One region of the Brevibacillus sp. FSL L8-0520 genome, then DNA from elsewhere that is predicted to be linked to it. Evidence: riboswitches for the same ligand, from Rfam matches in the RefSeq annotation. Region 1 holds a riboswitch; the other holds the start of a gene.
What was found. Region 1 has a riboswitch for cyclic di-GMP ahead of NSQ24_RS24955 (methyl-accepting chemotaxis protein). Riboswitches for the same ligand answer to the same signal wherever they lie in the genome.
Positions count from the first base shown of each region.

Region 2: another riboswitch for cyclic di-GMP. It lies ahead of NSQ24_RS04620 (transglutaminase-like domain-containing protein); the one in region 1 lies ahead of NSQ24_RS24955 (methyl-accepting chemotaxis protein).

Region 1 covers NZ_CP150171.1:5,122,966-5,127,908, reverse strand. The annotation lists gene NSQ24_RS24975 (sensor histidine kinase) at 1-456, opposite strand, end outside; gene NSQ24_RS24970 (response regulator transcription factor) at 434-1,126, opposite strand; gene NSQ24_RS24965 (YxcD family protein) at 1,415-1,711, opposite strand; gene NSQ24_RS24960 (hypothetical protein) at 1,699-2,133, opposite strand; cyclic di-GMP riboswitch class I at 2,345-2,437, shown strand; gene NSQ24_RS24955 (methyl-accepting chemotaxis protein) at 2,537-4,510, shown strand; gene NSQ24_RS24950 (transporter substrate-binding domain-containing protein) at 4,651-4,943, shown strand, end outside.
Region 2 covers NZ_CP150171.1:874,716-879,658, reverse strand. The annotation lists gene NSQ24_RS04625 (collagen binding domain-containing protein) at 1-840, opposite strand, end outside; gene NSQ24_RS04620 (transglutaminase-like domain-containing protein) at 1,209-2,012, opposite strand; cyclic di-GMP riboswitch class I at 2,027-2,113, opposite strand; gene NSQ24_RS04615 (class D sortase) at 2,205-2,861, opposite strand; gene NSQ24_RS04610 (response regulator) at 2,905-4,044, opposite strand; gene NSQ24_RS04605 (hypothetical protein) at 4,255-4,943, opposite strand, start outside.

The sequences.
Region 1 (4,943 bases):
GGCTTGCTTCACCGCTTGCCGGAACGATTCTTCCTGAGACTGGCGTATCTTTTGCAGTTCCTGGTCTCTTGCCTGTTCCAGCTTGGGGACATTCGCCGCTTTTCCGGAAGCCTCGGCTTCCGCGATCAGTGAAGCGTAATGCTGGTTGATTTCTTCCATTTGCCCCGCAGAGCTGCTCGCGAAATCGCTCTTGAGCTGCTCGTATTGATCTTCTCCGAGCTTCTCCATATCTGTTTTGTCGGGATACCCCCGGTAGTTGAAATGAAGCCTTTTGACCATGTCGATAAACTGGCTGAGCTCCTCCTGGAAGCCATTTGTCTTGTAGTAGCGGTCCTGTTGAAGGTAATCGGTCCGCAAAGCGATGTCCGCCGACGCCAGGAAAGAAAGAGAGGTCATACACAGGAACAGCAGGGAAACCAGAATCAGCCCCAGCTTATTTTTCGATTTTGTATCCAATTCCCCATACCACCTTTAAATATTTCGGTTCCTTCGGGTTGATCTCGATCTTTTCCCTGATTCTTCTCACATGTACAGCCACCGTATTTTCGGCGTTCATGTACGGTTCCTTCCAGACCAGCTCGTATATTTCTTCAATGGAGAAGACACGGCCCTTGTTTTTCATCAGCAGCTCGAGGATTTTGTACTCCGTAGGGGTCAGGCGAACCTCCTCGTCATCGACAAAAACCGTCTTGGAGGTCGTGTTGAGGACCAGCCCCCTGACGTGAATTTCGTCTTCGCTCGCAACATACGTCCCCAGATGGGTATAGCGCCGCAGCTGCGATTTGACCCGCGCTACCAGCTCCATCGGGTTAAACGGCTTCGTTACATAGTCGTCCGCTCCGACGTTAAGCCCGAGGATTTTGTCCGTATCCTCCGATTTTGCCGACAGCATGATGATCGGAATGTTTCGGCTTTCCCGGATGGCAAAGGTCGCTTTGATCCCGTCCATCTGCGGCATCATAATATCCATGATAATGAGGTGCAAATCCTCGCTGTTTAACACTTCCAAAGCTTGAAGTCCGTTCTCCGCTTTGAATACCTTGATGTTTTCGTTCTTGAGATAAATTTCGATCGCGTCGCGGATTTCTGCTTCATCGTCCACGACAAGCACATTATACTTGGACACGCCAGCTTCCCACCTTACGAATCTTTCTTGTGTCTGTTCATTTCCCGAACCGAGGAGATATTTCTATCATACCGGGTACTTTTTACAAAAGGGCTTTGAAAATCCTTACAAAATTCTTACGAAAAGAAATGATAGGCGAAAAAGAAAACAATGACCCGCAAGACAGGGCACCTGGTAAAGTGTCCGGCTTGCGGGTCAAAGCTCAACATTCGGATCATAGCTCAGCAATTTTCCGATGATGCTTTTTTATGGCAAACAATGATCGTGCAGAATTGTGCTGCGTTTTTATCAGCCGTAGCTCGCATAGGCGATAATGCCTTCTTCTTCGTCTAGAACGAGTTCCAGTCTGGCCGAATAAGGATCGCGGTGCATGTACGTCTGCAGCCAATAACGGATCGCTTCAATAATGTTGATTTTGATAAAGATCTGCTTGCGGTCGTTGGCGTACACTTCAGCGGAAAAACCGTAGTCCTCGTCCCACATCAGCTCGACGGCAACCTCTTGCGGCTGAATCTGCTTTTTGCTCGCCACATGCATGCAAATGGCGTTTATAATGTCCTGCTCAAGAATTTTTATCGTTTCCATGTATCCCATTCCTGCTTTTTACGCTGGTTTTTAAAGAGCAAGTAAACCTTCCGGATCACAGCGATCAACACGATGACCGCGAGGATGTTGATCATGAATCCGAGGATGGAGCCGAGTACGCCCAAATCGCTGAACAGGCTGCCAAACAGCAATCCTGCCAGACCGCCGACGAGCAGGCCTTTCATGAAACCGCCTTTGCTCGGTGCAGCAGTAGATGTATTTTTTACCGGTGTTGTGGAATTCGTGGTGTTGTTGTTCGTCGTCGCATTTACATTGGAATCCGCTTTGTTCGGCGTCGTTTTTGTAGGAGCGATAGACTTTTTGCCGGATTTGTAGCCTTTGGCATCGGCGTGATCGGTTACAAAGCCAGTTGGAGCCAGTACAAGGACAAACGCAATGACCAACATCAGTAATTTTTTCATTATAGGAAAAGTCATCTCCTTTTTATTTTCCGTCTATATATAAGTCTATGATTATTTTCCGGCTTATTCAACCGGTATTGATAGTAAATGATGATTTGTCACAGATTGTATGATATTTTTTTGTTCGCAAAATAGTCCTCATTTACTACGCTCAATAGGTTATGAGTATGTTATTATAATTTTGCTATAGTATTTTTAACCTAATTAAAAATTCTGAAAAAGGCAAACCCACTGAAAGGCGGGGACGCAAAGCCACGGGTCTAAGGCTGCATAAAAATGCGGCTACGACAGCCGGGTTGCCAGACCGAAGCAAAGAAGCTGTCGGAATGGCAGTCTTCTTTTTTTTGTGCCCAAAAAAGAAGGCAGGTCGTCGCGTGTAGGGGGATAGGGAGGGATCATATCCATGGGAAACAGTCTCAAGCAAAAACTGATTGTGGTGATGAGCATCCTGCTAATTATCAGTTTGATTTCTGTATCTGTTGCGAGTTACTGGAGCTCCTCGAGTATTCTGGAAACGAGCCTTGACAAGGAAGCCGAGCTGAGCGCAAAAAATCTGTCTGAACAGATTGAAACGTTTTTTAACAGCAAAATTATCATTCTCGAAACGATTTCCAAAATGATCTCGGAAGACAACGATCAGGCAAAGGACCTGAAGCTGATTCAGGACGCCCAGAAGCAACACCCGGAGTTTGAAACCTTCTTCTTTTCCTACGACCTGACCGGAAACCGTGTCATCAACTTCAAAGGCGAAGTGACACAGGTTTCCGACAGGGAGCACTTTCAGGCTGCGGGAAAAGGCGAAGGGAAAGTGATCATCTCGGAGCCGGTCGTCTCCAAGCGTACCGGCAACAATATCGTGACGATCATCGTACCGCTGATGAAAAACAACAAGCAGTACGGGTACATGGGGTCTACCATCCCGATCAACGAAATTCAGACAACCGTTTCCGAGGAAACCTTTGGGCAGACAGGCTACGCTTTCCTCGTCAGTCAAAAAGGAACCTATGTCTGGAATCCAAATGAAGAGTTGATCCTGAAGGAGTCTCTGGCTACTACCGATATTCCGCAGCTGCAGGAGGCTTTCCAAGCGATCCAGAGCGGCGGAGAGGGAACGGTTCAGTACGAGGCGGATGGCAAGGAAATGTTCGCATCCTACGCGTCTACTGACCAACACTGGGGGGTATTTATTGCCGCTCCATCTGAAGAGCTGCATGCCCCTATCGCTGAATTGATGGTGAAGCTGTTGATCATCTCCGGCGTCGCTATCGTTCTCGCTATCGCCGTCGTTTATGCCGTGGCAGTCAGCATGGTCCGGCCTATTCAGCGTCTGAACCAGGTGGTGCAGGTGGTGGCGAAGGGCGACTTGACCAATAGCGTGACCGTGCAAGGAAAAGACGAGATCGCCGTGTTGTCCCGCGATTTCAACCAAACGGTGAATCATTTGAAGGACTTGATCCAGGGTGTCTCCCTGTCTTCGGATGAGGTGCTCTCCTTCACGAAGGAAGTATCTGCCGGGATAGATCAAGCGACCCAGGCAGTAAACCGGATCAGCAGCTCTGTTCAACAAATTGCTGACGGCGCCGCAGCGCAGGCTGGCAGTGCGCAGGAAGTCGCGCTTTCGATGAATGATATGGCCGTCGGCATCGTGAAGATTGCGGAGACATCCTCGCGGGTATCGGAATCTGCGCAGGAGGCGGCCAAACAGGCGGAGCAGGGCGCTACGGTGGTAGATCACGCCGTGCAGCAAATGACGAGTATCGGAGAGGGCACTGCCAAGGTGTCGACAGCCATCGAAAAACTGCATGCGCGGTCCCAGGAAATCGAAAGCATTCTTGACACGATCAGCGGGCTGACCTCACAGATCAATCTCCTCGCCTTGAACGCATCGATTGAAGCGGCACGGGCAGGCGAGCATGGCCGCGGCTTCGCGGTTGTAGCGGGTGAAGTGAAGAGTCTGGCGCATCAGTCTGAAGAATCGGCGGCGAAAATCGCTCAGCTGATCCAGGAAATCCAGCAGGATACCGCGGAAGCAGTCGAGGCGATGGATGCCGGGAATAAAAACGTGAAAGACGGTGTTGAGCTGATCGAGGAAGTGCGAGCCATTTTTGATCGCATCATGAGCGCCTCGCGCAATGTAGCAGACCACATCCTCGAAGTCTCCGCCGCTTCGGAAGAAATGTCGGCCGGTTCGGAAGAGGTAAGCGCATCGGTGGCAGAAATGCACGCCATCGCCAACCATGCATCCGAGGATGCAAAAAATGTGGCGGAAGCGACACATCAACAACTGCGTACGATTGAAGATATTGCCGAATCCGTCGGCAAGCTGCAAGATGTGGTGGATGAAATGCAGAAGAGGCTTGGGAAATTTACGCTGTAGCCATACGCTGTGGCCATTTTGGATATCAGTAGGAAAAGCCTCCTGCGAAAGGGGGGATGCCTCTGGGAGATAGCAGGAAACATCTGGAAAGTGTTGAGGCAGAAACAAAGACAAAAGCATTGGATCTGGAGGAGAAGAAGATGAAAAACTGGAAAAAACTCATGATGGCAAGTACTGTAGCCGCTGCTTTGCTTGCGACAGGCACAGTCGGCAATGCTTCGGCGATGAGCTCTGTCGCGGCGGCCAATCAAAATGCTGTATACGCGAAAAATACCGATCTGAAACAGGAAAATAAAAAGTTTGAGTCCCGCCTCGATGCGATCATTAAGCGGGGGTACATCCTCATCGGCACACCGGGTGACTACAAACCTTTCACATATTTGAATCCGAAGACTGGCGAGTTTGAAGGTTACGATATCGACGCCATGAAAGA
Region 2 (4,943 bases), 1.2 Mb from region 1:
CACATCTTCGCTAAAAGTGAAGGTAACGGTGCCTTCCGGTGTTACTTCAAATGTCCCTACGTCCCCCGTGAGAGGTCCATCCAAAAGTCGGTCTACCTTAAATTTGTCCGGCAGATCGAAGGTAAAAGTGTCGCCACCCTTATAGGTGTGCCCCTCCGGAAGATGCCAGTCGAAGATGATCTTTACCATTGATCCCTGATCAGGACGAATCTCGGTAATGTTATTACCTTCCTCATCCTTCATCGCCACTTTTGTTATGATGTTCTCTGGTGATTTTTCGGGCTCTACAGGTGGTGCTGGGGGTAGTGGCGGTGGTGGCGGTGGCGGGTCTGGCACCGGATTCGTTCCGGTTCCTGGATTTTCCGTGCCTGGCTGCGGATTCTCCGTGCCTGGCTGCGGATTCTCCGTACCTGGCTGCGGATTCTCCGTGCCCGGCTGCGGATTCTCCGTGCCCGGCTCTGGATTCTCCGCACCCGGCTCTGGATTCTCCGCACCCGGCTCCGGATTCTCCCCACCCGGCACTGGATTCTCCCCACCCGGCTCTGGATTCTCCCCACCCGGCTCTGGATTCTCCCCACCCGGCTCTGGATTCTCCCCACCCGGCTCTGGATTCTCCCCACCCGGCTCTGGATTCTCCGCACCTGGCTCTGGATTCTCCGCGCCTGGTTCTTGATCCGTTCCCGGCTCGGACACCTCGCCACTTGTTGGGGCACCTTCTTCACTGGTGATTCCTGCGTTCATCGGTACTTCATTGGCACTGACAAACGCGGATGGCAAGAAGAGATTCACCAGCAAAGCGAATACTAAGTAAACAGATAAAAGCTTCTTTCGATGCCACATCTTAACTACGTTCACCTCGCATGTTTAAATTGGCAAGGTCGTACGACTCTAGCAGCGATTACCCATATGAAGTTTTGATAATGCTGCCAGTCCCCTTTTCGCCGGGGAAGAAGAATATGACACCTTGCACAATCCTGAGAGCATGTTTTTTTCGTTGCTTCCTCCTCTCCATTGTTCTTTATTTGTAAGTGTCTAAAGCTGTTCTTTCTTGGTGGCGACTTACATCAAAATTTGTATGGTTTTGGCTGTTAAGCCACAAAACACACTATAAAAGATCACTCTGAATTTATTCTGAATAGGAGAAAACGAAAAGCCGCCCGCCTCTTTTATGAGAGGGAGCGGCTTCTGAGCAGTTCCTGCATCGTGTCCTAATACTGCTTTTCTATGACATATTCACTTTTATTCTTGATCATGGCCGGCTTTTTCGTTCCCTTTACCATAATCGAATCATATGTTGTATCGACCGTAATCCATTCGTTCGTCTCTTTCAAGTAAATCTCATTCCAGGCATGGTATTGCGGGATGTCGTTTTTCCGTCCCATCACCAGCTTGGCAGGAATCCCCTGGCTGCGCAGCATGGCGGCAAACACCGATGCGTAATCGTAACAGATGCCTTGCCCTGCAGTCAATGTCGCATCTACCGAAGGGATGTATTCACTCGTAACTTGATTGGCTTTTGCGTAATCGTACTGGACGTTTTGGATCACATAATTGTAGATAGCTTGTACCTTTTCCTTGTCGGTCTTCAAGCCCTTGGTCAGCTCTCTGGCTTTTGCGGTCGCATTCGTCTTGTCGTTCCAGTAGATCATCTGGATCGGTTGCAGGAAAACGGCCTGCGGGCTTGATGCCGTCAGGTTCACTTCCTTGCTTTCTATCGAACGGTATTTATTGTTCGCAACGTGTTGCAGGAGTGTAATCGTATATTTGCCATCTCCTAGCTGTAGTGGGAAACGGTTGTTGTCTTTTACGCTATAATAGAAGTTCTGGTTGTCTTTCGTGATTTTTACTTTTTCATTGACTGGCTGTGCCGAATGATGGTGTTGAACTTTGACGATTCCATTATTGAGCTCGCTTACATCAATAAAGGAAGGAGCGGAGCTCGCCCACGCAGTCGCTGGAGCCGCCAGCAAACACATGCCTACCACTGTCATCGAAAGTCGTCGAAAAAACACAAAAAAACTCCCCTTTCGGTAGCTGGCTGCCATCTTGCATACACAAGGAAGGCCCTATAGCTTTGCGTCTCTAATTTTCATTAGATTTGCCATTATCGTTTGAAAGTTTTAAAATCAAATATACTAAAAAAATAATAGCATAACTTTACTAGAAAAGGGAGCCTCATCCTATCTTTTCTTGAAAAATATCAATCACTCTGTCATTTTTCCCCTAATAATCAGTCGGTGTGTCGGATTGTGCATCGGATGGCAGGTGATGAGCGTAATCTCCTTATCTTTTCCGTTCCCTTCCAAAACCCACACCTCTTCGGGCTTTACATACAATTTTTCTGTAACGGTATAGGAAAATTTGCTCTTGCCTTTGTCAACCTCGATCTTGTCTCCTGCAGCCATCTCATCCAATCGATTGAAATTTCGACCGTATGTAAAGTTTCTGTGTCCAGCGATGGCATAATTGCCGACTTCCCCGGCCCTCCCGGTGTTTTCGATGCTCGCAACCGTCGTTTTCATATTGTTATCTGATGCACCGTGCAAAATGGGCAGCATTAGACCAATCTTTTCAATCGTCAAAATACCTTCCATATTCTTATAGCTGCCAAAGTCCGGTGCCGGCTTTTTCCCGTTCTCCTTCTCGGTCGCAGCATCGGCACTTTCTATCGCTGTCTCGCTATCTTCTGTTGAGGAAGGAATTGCCGGTGCAGGATTTGATCCAGCGGCCTCTTCCCCATTGGAAATATTCTGCAAACTGTTTTGCCATTCCTCGACAAGCTTTTGCTGCCGGTAGTCCTGATACTCTTCAGCCAGTGTTGGATAGCTCAGCACAACGATTCCGGCCACGATCAGAAGCATTGATAACAGTCTCATTTTCATGGTTTGCCCGTCCCTGTCCGTTTTAGGTTTGATCCCCTTTTTTCCATTGTTCATACCACTCCGTCAGTTCCTTGCTGGGAGCAACATCGAATTCCTCTCTCAGCTTGGTCGAGATCAGCTTGAACTGCTTGCTCACCTCGCCTTGGTGGTTCAACATGGCGTATATCTTCATTAAATAGAAGTAGCCCTCTTCCATTACTGGAAACTTTTCACGTATCTTTTGATAAATCAAAATCGCCTCGGTATATTGTTCAACCGATACGTAATATTCAGCAATTTGCTTGACATGGTTCAACCAGAGCAACCGCAAGCGCTCCTGCTCGTACTCTGCCCACAAATACGGATGCTCCTCCAGAAAATCGCCTGTGTACTTGGCCATGATAGACAAGTGCTGTTCCAATGTCTCTTCTGTAACTTTGGGAGCATCTCGCACCAAGGCTTCCCATTCCTCAACATCCAGCTTCACATCTCCCCACACCAGTCGATACCCTTCATCCTTGTATTTAATCTCCAAATCGAAGCCAATGCTCTTAATCATTTTCCGAATCTGATAAATGGCCGTATGCAGTTGTGTCCTCGACCGGACTGAATCGTAATCAGGCCAGAGCAAATCTATCAAAACCTGCTTGCTCACTGTCTTATCCCGATAGTGTACCAGATACGCAAACAGCTCCTGCCCCTTCAGTGTTTTCCAGGGAAGATATTGTTCGTTGCCTTGTTGATCGAGATAATGCAAGCTTTGCAAGCAGCAGAGTGTCATATGTTTTTGGCTGCTGTAGCTGACCGAGGTCTTCCCGGCGGATTCTGCCACCCGTTGCAGGGTCACAGCCAATCTGCCCTGATGGACAGGCTTCAACAAATAGTCGAGTGCGTTCATTTCAAAGGCTTTCACGGCATACTCTTGAAAGGCGGTAACGAAAACAATGTGAAGTTGCGGCTGAATGTTCAACAAGTGCTCAGCCAATTCAAATCCATCCATATCGATCATCTGAATATCCAGGAACGCTACATCCAGTTTTTCTTGCTTCGCGGCCTCCAATGCGGCATGCGGATCTTGAAAAGACCCCATCAAGTGAATGGGAGTGTTCGCGTTCTGTTCCTTCAGGAGCTTTTCCATTCTTCTCAATGCAAGCCTCTCATCGTCTACGATAATCGCTTTCAAGCATATCTCTCCTATTTTGCTTCAGCTGTAACTATTTTTGGGACAACAGCCGCTAACAACTCTCCCATATTATTGTAGCAATAGGTCAATGAGATGTCCAAGCTGTATAAACCATTTTGGCGGTTGCTGGCAAAGGGGGATAAATGCTGCCGATCAAAACCAAGACACAAAAAAGCTACCGACCATGCAACAAGTCAGTAGCTTTTCCCGTCATTCGTCCCATTCAACGTAAATGCCTGAGATATCGCCGATATGTAAATCATGAATGATAACCCTGATAACCGGCTTCCCTTCGCTGGTCAACACATAGCCTCCCCAATCTTTGCCGCCATCCGCCTTGTACCCGGCGATATCGATTCCAAATATGCTTGCAATCAGCGGCTTAGTCACTGAGATCGCTTCTTCTTTCGAGTTTATTTTATATCGGTCCGTTACGTGGTCAACCTTGTATATTCGGGAGGATTTCGCACCGATCCGGACAGTATACCGCTCGTTTTCATTCTTGAGTGTCCACACTTCTTCTACTTTACCCGAACGTTTATTGGCATGCGAAAATGAGAAGCTCTGCTTGCCCGTTAGGAGCATGAGCGCTTTTTGGGCCTGATACACATACTTTTTATCCACATCATCCAGCTTGTAATCCAGGGAGTAATCGGTCACTCTGTTTGTATTCACATCGACGCTGACGTATTGTTGATTTTCTAAATAAAATGACAGGTCTGTTCCTTCATCGCTTTTAAAGAAACGGGCTTGTTGAAAAACGACTTGTTGATTGGCCTCTTTGAATGCCTTTTGGGCGGTATCGACATATTTTTGATAACTCGTCGGCAACTCATTGACCGCACACTCTACCAAGATGGTACGAACTTTTGTCGTATTCGGGTAAAATGTCACAATGG